DNA from 2 places in the Bacillus sp. YH3-2-B2 genome. Region 2 is predicted to be linked to the other one. Evidence: predicted binding sites of a transcription regulator. Region 2 holds the regulator's gene; the other holds the start of a gene.
The links. Region 2 encodes LexA, which represses DNA repair genes until DNA is damaged. Its sites were predicted from a motif close to CGAACATATGTTCG; they were not measured.
Positions count from the first base shown of each region.

Region 1: the regulator LexA is predicted to act here: its motif matches at 1,675-1,688, upstream of ACWJJX_RS11780 (DNA polymerase IV).

Region 1 is NZ_JBSJQE010000003.1:294,427-300,180, reverse strand. Features, by position in the region: gene ACWJJX_RS11785 (YolD-like family protein) at 76-420, opposite strand; gene ACWJJX_RS11780 (DNA polymerase IV) at 435-1,661, opposite strand; gene ACWJJX_RS11775 (GNAT family N-acetyltransferase) at 1,877-2,347, shown strand; gene ACWJJX_RS11770 (antibiotic biosynthesis monooxygenase family protein) at 2,360-2,704, shown strand; gene ACWJJX_RS11765 (GNAT family N-acetyltransferase) at 2,701-3,669, shown strand; gene ACWJJX_RS11760 (iron-sulfur cluster biosynthesis family protein) at 3,742-4,104, shown strand; gene ACWJJX_RS11755 (DUF2552 family protein) at 4,079-4,318, shown strand; gene ACWJJX_RS11750 (alpha/beta hydrolase) at 4,358-5,272, opposite strand; gene ACWJJX_RS11745 (YqkE family protein) at 5,395-5,619, shown strand; gene ACWJJX_RS11740 (aldo/keto reductase) at 5,652-5,754, opposite strand, start outside.
Region 2 is NZ_JBSJQE010000001.1:959,733-965,486, reverse strand. Features, by position in the region: gene tkt (transketolase) at 1-1,123, opposite strand, end outside; gene ACWJJX_RS04540 (DUF896 domain-containing protein) at 1,290-1,523, opposite strand; gene ACWJJX_RS04535 (YneB family resolvase-like protein) at 1,592-2,242, opposite strand; gene yneA (cell division suppressor protein YneA) at 2,258-2,569, opposite strand; gene lexA (transcriptional repressor LexA) at 2,727-3,347, shown strand; gene ACWJJX_RS04520 (hypothetical protein) at 3,687-4,115, opposite strand; gene ACWJJX_RS04515 (YndM family protein) at 4,257-4,706, shown strand; gene ACWJJX_RS04510 (prohibitin family protein) at 4,734-5,564, opposite strand; gene ACWJJX_RS04505 (hypothetical protein) at 5,551-5,700, opposite strand.

The DNA.
Region 1 (5,754 bases), on a different contig from region 2:
TCATCTTTATTCTACTAAATATCATGTGATCCTCCCACTCTTCTATCATATTTTCTGTCAGGACGATTTAGGCTCTTATTCCAGTTCAGCCGAGAGAATAAGATGAAACGGCAGCGTTAACGCATCTTCATCGTTTATGATTTTTAAACGTTTTTCGTCATGCCTCACTTGTTTTACCCATCCCCAAAAGCGGCGGGGGCCGTGTGCTGAAGCATAGGTGACCGAGATGGCTCTGTCTTCTTCAATCGACGCCGCAATGATGCGGTTCATGTCGTTCAGTTGCTCTTCGCTCAGTTCCGGAGGCCGGAATTCCCGTTCTTTTCGTTTTTTTGCAAGCAGCTGCTCCCGATGTTCGGGCAGCATCATCCGGCTTGATTCCCACATGACATTATACCCGGGTGTTAATTTGTTCGGATTCATGTATATCACCTCAATTATTTGTAATGCCCGCCGATTTTTTCAGCCCGGTGAAAGGCTTGGCCGGCCTCTGTCAGCGAAGCGGCATGGAGGAGCGACGCAGGGCCGTACCGCTCATGAATATCATCCAATACTTTGCCGAGACTGATCTTTTTTTCCTGAGCATCAAACAGGCTCAGCTGAACATAATCACAGGGCTCCAGCTGGGAAAGGGAGACGCCGGCGCTGCGGACGGGCTCACCGTTCCAATGCTCTTTGAAGAGCTTGACCGCCGCTTTAAAAATATCCATTCCGAAATTAGTCGGAGAGACCAGCTTTCTCTGTCTGTGAAAACCTGAAGGGAATTCAAAATCAGCGCCTCTGATGCTGACCGAAACCGTATGGCCGATGTATTGTTTGAAACGGGCGCGGCGGGCCACTTCTTCGCTTAACTCCAGCAGCACGACTTTGATATCCTCAAAGCGGCTGTAGTCTCTCGGGAGGGTCATGTTATGGCCGATCGCTTTTTGCCGGCTGTGCGTGTTGACGGTGACCGGAGAGGGATCGATGCCGCGGGCTGTCCGCTGAAGCAATTCGCCGTTAATGCCCCAGCGTTTTTTCAGCAGTTCGGCGGGGTGCACGGCAAGCCCGCCGATTGTGCTGATGCCCATCCGTCTTAAATGATGCTCCATCCGTTTTCCGATGCCGAATAATTTTCCGACCGGCAGCGGCCACAGATCCTCCCTGATATTTGACATATCCAATCTGTAGATGCCGGATGCGTTTTTTTTGGCAAAATGGTCGCAAGCCATTTTCGCGAGCGCCTTATTCGGTCCGATGCCGACACGGGCATAAATTCCGAATTCACGCATAATCGCTTGCTGAATGCTTTCGGCAATTGTAAAAGGATCACCGAACAGCCGCCTGCTTCCGGTCACGTCGAGAAACTGCTCATCGATGGAGTAGGGTTCTACAAGATCGGTATATCGTTCAAACAGTTCGGTAATCACGACGGATACATCAATATACCGCTGCATCCGCGGACGGACAATAACGGCGTCGGGACATTTGGCCTGCGCTTCCCACAGCCGTTCGGCATTTTTTACGCCGTATCGTTTGGCGAGCGGACAAGCCGCAAGCACGACGCCGCTGCGTCTTTCGGGATCTCCCGAGACAATCACGGGCCGGCTTTTGAGATGAGGCGCTTCCGCTTTTTCTACAGACGCATAAAACGATTGCATATCAACAAGAAGAATATCAGCCATAAAAAAACCTCCGGGAACATTTGTTCTGTTTTTCATTGTACCCGAACAATGATCACGTTTATACTGGTAATTCATTCCCCGGTTGGAAGACGTGCTGATTCGTTTGCTTGAAAAGAAATCATTTACAATTGCAAACAACCCACATATAATTTTTTATATTCCAATGAGAAGAGCTGACATTCATTTTGCCGGACGAAAAGGAGAGTCAATCGATAATGGATATTCGAACAATTACCTCTGAAGACTATGAAATGGTTACGTCTGTTTTGAATGAATGGTGGGGCGGCAGGCAGATGAAAGACAAACTGCCGCGCTTGTTTTTTGAACATTTTCAGGACACGAGCTTTATCACGTACGGGCCGGAGGGAATGACCGGTTTTTTAATCGGTTTTCAGTCACAATCAGACCCTGAGACAGCCTACATTCATTTTTCCGGTGTGCATCCGGATTTCAGAAAAATGCAAATTGGAAAACAGCTCTACGATCGATTTATGGAGACGGTGAAAAAAAGGGGCTGCACAAAAGTCAATTGCGTGACGGCGCCTGTCAATAAAGTATCAATCGCTTATCATACAAAATTGGGCTTTGAAGTTGAAAAAGGAACCAAAACCGTAAACGGAATCCCTGTTTTTGCGAATTATGACGGTCCGGGAGAAGACCGGATTCTGTTTGTGAAATATATGTAGAGGGGGATGAATATGGGTTTTTTAGCTGACACGCCCAAACCGCCCTATTATGCGGTCATTTTTTCATCAATAAAGGGAAAATATGATGAGGAATATGAGCATACGGCAGAGCGCATGATGAATTTGGCAGGCGGACAGCCGGGCTTTTTAGGCGCGGAAAGCGTTCGGGAGGAAAACGGCTGCGGCATCACGGTTTCCTACTGGGACAGCCTGGAGGCGATTAAAAGGTGGAAAGACCATACTGACCACCGGGCGGCAAAACAAAAAGGAAAAAGCGCCTGGTATGAAGCGTACGCGGTCCGCATTACGAAGACGGAGTCACAGCGGATGTTTGCGTCAAAAGGGGCGGAAGATTGATTACATTTTTACGGCATACACAAGAACAGACGGCGCGGGAAATTGCGGCGGTTCAACGTTGCTCTTATCAAAAAGAAGCCGAGCTGATCGGCTTTTTCGGCATTCCAGCCCTGCATGAAACACCCGGTGACATACAGAGGTCACGGGAGACGTTTGCCGGTTTCAAGGAAAAAGATCGGCTTGCAGGCGTCATTTCGTATGAAAAAAAGGGGTATGACCTTGTCATATGCAGGCTGACGGTGCACCCGTCCGCCTTTCGGAAAGGAATCGGACGGGCACTTATTCAATTTGTGATAGATCAAAACCGGGACGCCCAAAAAATAGAGGCGGCTACCGCCAGTCAAAACGTTCCGGCAGTCTCTCTCTATTTAAAAACCGGGTTCACAGAAGCCGGACAGACAGAGACGCCGGAAGGGCTGACCCTCTCGTTTTTTCATCTTTATCCGAAGAGGAAAGCGGAAGTTGTTCCGTACAAGCCGGAATGGAAAGAGATGTTTGAAAGAGAGAAGGCGGACTTGATCCGAATCTTCGGCCCCGCTCTTCATTCTGTCAGCCATATCGGCAGCACCTCCATCCCGGGAATGGCCGCAAAACCCGTCATTGATATACTGGCGGAGGTCAAAGATATTTCGGACGCTGACCGATTCAGTCCGCAGCTGGAAGCACTCGGCTATGAGGCGAAAGGAGAAAACGGGATAGAGGGCCGGCGTTTCTTTCAAAAAGGCGGCAGCAAGCGCACACACCACATCCACATATACGAAACAGGCCATCCGGATGTGAAGCGTCATCTGCTGTTCCGGGATTACCTCACTGCAAAGCCTGAAAAAGCGGCTCAATACATGGAACTGAAACGGCGGCTCGCAAAGGCATACCCATACGATATGGAAAAGTATAGTGAAGGGAAAAATGACTGGATCAAGGCGGCTGAACAAGAGGCAAAGGACTGGGAGAGCAGGCTGCTGTAAAGAAAGCAGAAACAATGCATACAGCGGCTCCGGTATGCTACAATGGCGAAAATGAAAAACGGAGGATCATCTATGCAAATACATGTGACGGATGCGGCGAAACACACACTTCAGCAGGCGATGGACGCCAACCCGGGGAAAAAAGCGCAGCTCCGCTATGACGCAGAAGGCTGCGGGTGCGCGGTGAGCGGCGTGCCGACCATCTGGCTGGCGGACGAATTAACGGGACAATGCGAGGCCATTGAAACCAACGGACTTCCGCTTTACATCCAGACCTCACAAAAAGTGTTTTTTGACGAGGAAATGACAATCGATTACAATGAAAAGGCAAAAACGCTCGTCTTAAAAAGCCCGGCAGAGATGCTGAGCCCGAGAATGAGCATATTAGTAAAGCAGGGAGAAACGGAAAGTGAATCAAAAGCTGAAAGCCATTAAACAGACGGCACAGCATAAAACGTGGGTATCCTTTCTGAACAACAACCACCCGTACAGTCTGCTGCACTGGTCCATCGGAGGCGCTGAATCCGTTCAGAAGGATGTCTGGCTGCTTCAGGATGAGATGACCTTCAAAGCGCAGGAGTTTACGACAATCGACCTCGCCATTGACTGGATCGGAGAAAATATGGACGGGATTACCGACGTTTTATGACGGGAAAGCGAAAGAACCAGCATACGTTCTTTCGCTTTTTTACGTTTGCGTCATGGTATCTAAAAAGGTTTGAACGGCTTTGCGGTAGCTCTCCGGATTTTTGGTGTACGACATGGCATGCCCGCCCGATTCGGCCAGATAGAGCATCTTCGGGCCGCGTTTTCTGCGGTGCAGCAATTCGGAAGAAGCGGGAGGTATATAATCATCTTCCTTACTGTGAATAAACAGCACGGGCTGCCGGATTCGGCTGATAACCGATAAAGGCGATACATCACGGATACGGTATCCTTCTCTCATCCGCAAAAAGAAATCAGCCAAAGGCAGAAGCGGCCACGGAGGCAGCCGGAACTCCCGCTTCAGCCTGTAGGCGAGCTGATCGCGAAAGCTTGCGAACGGACAGTCCGCAATATAAAAATCAGCGCCGTTTTCATCCTGATGCCCGCCCGCGTATAATAAGGCCGTCACCGCTCCCATCGATTCCCCGTGGATGCCGATTTGACCGCCGTCTCCCGTTTTGTGTCTCACCCAATTCACGGCTTCTTCCAAATCATCTTTTTCAAAATAGCCGTAGCTCGTCGTTCTGCCGCCGCTTTTTCCGTGCCCGCGGTGGTCATATACGAGCACATTCCAGCCTAAATCTAAAAATAAATCCATGTATTTCAATGAATTGAACGAATTTACGGTAACGCCGTGACAAATAATCATGGTGTTTGCCGTATGATGCGGGGCGACGTAAAAGCCTTTGATCTCATACCCGTGGCGTGACAGGATGACGGCCTCTTCTTTTTCCATGGCCTGAAAGGAATCAAATCTATCATGCCCGTCGGCCGTTTCTTTTTTCATGATATCTTCATCCGTCTTTTTCTTCATAAACATAATCAGATTCGTAAAAGCGAATCCGGCAGCCAAAAAGACTGCGCAAGCCGAACCGAACACCGCCAGCCATTTTTTCACACAGGCACCCTCCTTTCATATGAAAAATCCTTCCTCCGGCTTTTCAGGACCGTGAACGTTGCCGGCCTCCGGCGCTCCGTGGTACACTTGCTTCACCATATTCAGATACGGGGGGCGTAATGATGAAAAAGCAGCTGCCTAAAGAAAAACACAGCTTAAAAGACGATCTGGGGGAAGATCTGAAGGCCAGGCTTTTGCAAATGAAAAGTGAGCTGAAGGAAGAAGACGAGAAAAAACAGGCGCAGCAAAAAGCGGAACAAATCAGAAAACGAAAAGAAAAAGAAAAAAATAAAAGCTTTGAAGAGCTGCTGAATGAAAGCAGTCTCGATTGGCACAAATATAAATAAACCGGCATCTGACAAGGTGCCGGTTTTATTGTTTAAGAACGATGGGCTTCGTATACGTCCCGTTTTGTATGGTATTGCAGAGCTTTGATTTCCTGGCTGCTTAAACGCCGGGCCTCTGCAGCCGAACAGTTTTCT
Region 2 (5,754 bases):
CAAAGAAAGGAATTTTCTTGGCGATCCCGTTCAGCACCTCACCTGAAGATGCGCGGGAAGCAAGGCTGCTGCCTTTTTCATAAACGGGAACTTCCTGATCCCAGTCTTTAGGAAGCTCGCCTTTTATGCCGAGTGACAGCTGTTCAGCAAGTTCAGGATATTTTTCTTTATAAGCCGCGAACAGTTCATTCCATTCCTGTTCTTTTTTCGAGCCGGCTTCTTTTACAGCTTGATTGAAATGCCCGTATACTTCTTCCGGAACATAAAAATCTTCTTCAAACGTCCAAGCATACGCTTCTTTTGTCAGCTTGCTCTCTTCTAGTCCTAACGGAGCACCGTGGACGCCGGATGTGCCCGCGCGGTTTGGAGAACCGAAACCGATCGTGGTTTTCACTTCAATCAAAGTCGGTTTTTTATCATTCTGGCGCGCTTTTTCAATGGCAGCCGTCAATTCAGCGATGTTGTTTCCGTCCTCAACATAAAGAACTTCCCAGTTCATTGCTTCAAAACGCTGCTTTACATTTTCAGAGAAAGAGCGGTCTAAATCGCCGTCTAAGGAAATGTCATTAGAATCGTATAATACGATCAGGCGGCCTAATTCAAGATGGCCTGCAAGAGAAGCGGCTTCGGAAGAAATGCCTTCCATTAAATCGCCGTCTCCGCAAATACTGTATGTATAATGATCAACTACGTTGAATGAATCACGGTTATATGTCTCAGCCAGATGGCGTTCTGCAATTGCCATTCCCACTGCCATTGCAATACCCTGTCCAAGCGGCCCGGTCGTTGCGTCTACTCCGGCTGTATGCCCGAACTCCGGATGTCCCGGTGTTTTGCTTCCCCATTGACGGAACTGTTTCAAGTCTTCAATGCTGAGGTCATATCCGCTTAAATGCAGCATGCTGTATAAAAGCATTGAACCGTGGCCTGCTGATAAAACAAAGCGGTCGCGGTTAAACCAGCCCGGATTCTGCGGATTTACATTCATAAATTTCGTCCACAGCGTGTATGCCATCGGAGCGGCTCCCATCGGCATGCCCGGGTGTCCGGAATTCGCTTTTTCAATTGCGTCTATAGATAGTGTACGAATGGTGGCAACTGATTTCTTTTCAATTGTATCCATTATAATCCCCTTCCTTATTGTTGTACCTTTTCATCATAAAGCGATGCTGACTTTTTCTCAACTCTTTCAGCTTAAATTTGAGATAAACTTGTTGAAAATTGTCGTAAAGCACATCCTGATATTAGTATATACGAAAAAAGAATACGTATTGCCGTATTCTTTCTGTTTAGTGAAGATTATTTTTCTGTTGTTCTCTTTTTAATTTTTCAGGGGTGACATCGTTGCCTTCCGGATCAATCACTTTTACGCTCTTTAACGTATTTTTCATTGAGGAGCGGAATCCTTTCAAATACTCCTGGCGAAGCTTTTGCTGTTCAGCTTTTTCCTCATCCGTTATCGTGTTTGATTTAGCTTTTTGAGCCAATTCGTTAATTCTTGCGATTTTTTCTTTAGAAATCATAATAAGCTCCTTTGGTGCGTGTTGATTATATACTACTAAAACGCAGTCTTTTTTACAACTGATGCGCGTCAGCTGCCTTCTGTGTCTGCGGTATATTCCTGAAACCGCCGGTGAACCGTGGCTTTGGACACGTCATAGCCGAATCCTCTTAGGGTCGCTGCGATTTCTGCAAAGGTAAGCTTGTTGGCTCTCAGCCTGATAATTTCCGAAACCGGAACCTCTTTTTTTTCTTTTCCGCTGTTTTCATGTCTGTTTTTCAGATTCCGTTCAGGTTTGTAGCCGTTTTTCACGGCTCTTTTCATTCCCCGCCGGATTTTCATATTGTGAATTTTCCTTTGATATTCCTCAACAATACTGACGATTTCAAGTACCATCGAATCAGCTTCGGAAAGCTCCAGTTCACCTTTATGAGCCGTCGTATATATCTTTACGTTCTCCCTGTAAATACAATGCAAAAGCGCAATCTTGGCGTTTCCTCTTCCCAATCTCGTTTCGTCCTGCACCAATATCGCGTCAATATGTGATTTTTTAATTTCATCAAGCATTTCAAATACTCCGTCGCGATCCATTTCATAACCGCTGGCTTTCTCAGAAATGACTTTCACGACTTCCATGCCGTTTGCAGCAGCGATCTCACTGAGCTCTTCTTCCTGTCTTTTTAATGACGTTTGCTGCTGTTCTTTGTTTGTGCTTACGCGGGCATAAATGAGCGCCTTCATTTCTCTCTTTCCTCTCTAATTGACAATGGCCAGCTGATATACGGCCGGATGCTTCTTCTTAACCGGAAGAATAAGTTCGTCTCCGGGCTTTATATCAGCAGTTTGGAGATGATTATTCTCCGTCACCCACTCAATGAAATCTTCTTTATTAATGTGTTTCTTTTCTGCTACATGATCCGCAAGTGACCAGAGTGTATCGCCGTCCTGAACCTTTATTTTAACATATTGGCTGAGGGACTGATCATTTCCCGCACATGAGACAAGTAAAATAGCGGCACTTAAAATCGCAGTAAACAGCCCGACAAATATGATAGATTCTTTCGCCATGTAAATAACCTCCGATAAGAATGTTTGTTCGCTTTTTATATCTTTCAGTATATACGAACAAATGTTTCTGTCAATCGTTTTTTTCGAACCTATGTTTGTACTGTCAGGAAAATCATGCTATAATCTACTTAAAAATCGACGTTTTGAGGTGCGAAATATGACGAAGCTATCAAAAAGGCAGCTTGATATCCTGCGTTTTATTAAAGAAGAGGTAAAAACGAAAGGATATCCGCCTTCTGTAAGAGAGATAGGAGAAGCAGTAGGACTGGCTTCCAGTTCAACCGTGCACGGCCATTTGGCGCGGCTGGAGACAAAAGGCCTGATCAGACGGGACCCTACTAAACCGAGGGCGATTGAGGTATTGGATGAAGAAGAAGTCCATATTCCGAAAAGCCAGGTCGTAAACGTTCCGGTCATCGGGAAAGTGACGGCGGGTATTCCGATTACGGCTGTTGAAAATATCGACGAGTATTTTCCGCTTCCTGACCGGATGGTTCCTCCGGGCGAACATGTCTTTATGTTAGAAATCATGGGAGAAAGTATGATTGACGCCGGCATTTTTGACAAAGATTACGTCATTGTCAAACAGCAGAACACGGCCAATAACGGAGAAATCGTCGTAGCTATGACCGAAGATGATGAAGCGACGGTTAAGCGCTTCTATAAAGAAGACAATTATGTTCGGCTGCAGCCGGAAAATCCGACGATGGAGCCGATTATCCTGCAAAACGTAAGCATTTTGGGAAAAGTGATCGGCGTATTCAGAGCCGTCCATTAATTCTATTAAACTTCATTTATCGTAAAAAACCCCTTACAGAGGGGTTTTTTTGCATAAAAAAAGCAGATTCGCCCTGGCTTAAGAAACGAATCTGCTAAGGAGGAAAAACTTACATTCTTATTATCCGACATCACACTTTTGAAGTCAACTAATAATGTTTCCCTCAAGAAACTTTTCATCCATTTTTCAACTTTTTATATATTTGTGCGTGATGAATTTGATTTTTTATCTTTTCTTTGGGCAGGTACGTCAAAAATTCAACTATGAATATTTAGTACATAGTGCAATAAGTTAAATATAAATATAAAAAAACCCGCTGCCTTTAGCGAGTATCTATTTTCAATCAAAATGATAATATTCTACACCGTAAAACCCTTTAATATAGACGGGACCACAGACGTTTGAAGAACTTTCAACCAGAATCCTGTATTTGTGATACGGATCAATTGATTTTTTATCCTGGGCACTGAGGTTTAGCCAGCTGCCGCTGTAGTTTTTAGAACTTAATGTATAAAAATTTCCGTTCAGCGCCATCCGCTGGAGTTTCATGCTTAAACCGCACGAAGAGTTGTTCATTATGGTGAACTTATAGCCTAAAAAATAATCGTCGGCAGCTACAGTCCCCGGATTTTCAATATGAAACTCTTTTGCGTTTCCCTCCAAAGTGAAGCTTGTTTTTGATCCGAATTCAGTGGTAGCCGCTTTAGCTGAGTGTATTCCGCTAAAACATAATAAAAAAACAGCAATACATATCCAATATTTTTTCATTTGCATCCCCCTTTTTACATATTTTAACTTGTGAATCCTGTGATGTCTATTCACATTTTACTTTATAACCACTATATACCAGTTTAAAAATTTGCGGATTGCTTACAATGAAGACTAAACGAAATAACGAAGGTGGTTCAAATGAAACACGTAATTGCTTTCGCTTCTAAAACGGCGCTCACACTTGCTTTACTGTACATTGTTCTGGATCTTATGTACCAAGTAACCTTTTTAAACGTTCTGTTTATTACAGTGATCTTAAGTTTAATCACTTATTTTGCGGGTGATTGCATGATTCTGCCGAGAACAAGCAATTTCACAGCCGTTGCAGCTGATTTCGGAATTTCATTCATTATATTATGGATATTCCTGATGAACATTGGCGGGTTTAATGTCTCTCCTGCCGCGGCATCGGTTATCTCTGCACTTTGCATTTCTGTTTTTGAGGCATTTTTTCACCGGTATTTGCAGCAATATGTACTCCCCGAAGATTACCAGGACACAACAGAGACGGATAGCACGCTATGGAGCTATCAAACCGAGGCGTCTGAAGAATTAGTGCCGGAAAAAGACCCTCAGGAAAAAACATAAAAAGGAGGCAATCGCCTCCTTCTCTATTTACTTTTGCTTCTGATCGTCCAGCGGCAGCTGCAGCAGTGAGTCTGTGCCTGTCGCTTTCGGCGTTTTTCCGTCCCATTTTTCAATCCATTTATATTTGATCATTTCATCGGACATTGATTTCTTTATGATTTCGTTATAGTCAGCGATCCCTTCCGCTTCAATTTTTTTCTTTTTCGCTTCGGCTTCGGCTATTTTAATTTCAGTTTGTGTCCGTTCAAGTTCCTGTGAAGACTTCACCCTTGCATCGATGGCTTCCTGTGTGGCTTTATCCGGCTTTGGTACGCCAAGCGTCAGATCATCAATTAAAAATCCAAGACTCTTCATATCATCAGCAAATCTCTTTTGAACATCGGCAGCGGCTTCTGCAGATTTTTGCCCGTATGTGTCAATAACCGAGTATTTGCTGATTGATTTTCGCGCCGCATCCCACAGCCTTGTTTTTAAATATGTATTTTCGATCGTTTCCACATCTACCGCCCCGAATTTGTTAAACAGATCGACTACTTTATCAGGCTGCACGACATAGTTGTAAGCGATATCCATTTCAATATTTTTACCGTCAGAGGTTGCCACTTTTATATTTTCATTATTCACTGTCTGCATACGCACCGGGTATTCCGTTACTTTATTAAATAATCCGACTAAGTGCCAGCCTTGGTCCAATGTGTCGGATTTTACCCCGCCATTCGGTGAGTATACAACCCCGACATAACCGTTCGGTATTTTTTCAATGAATAGTGACGCTGTGACGCCCGCAATTAAAAGGGCTGCACCTATAATCACACCGCCGAGAATTTTTTTTGTGTTTCCGCGCTTATTTTCGCTCATGCTGATCTTCTTCCTCCCATGACTTTTTTAATTTTTTGGCTCCGCTTCCCACTTGTTTAAAGATTGGACTAAGCATCAGCCATAAACCGAATCCGATGATGACAAGAAGAATGATAGACCCGATCATCACTTTCATTTGCCCACCTCTTTTCTTTCATCCTGTCAATTATGTATACGATCTTAAGAACTT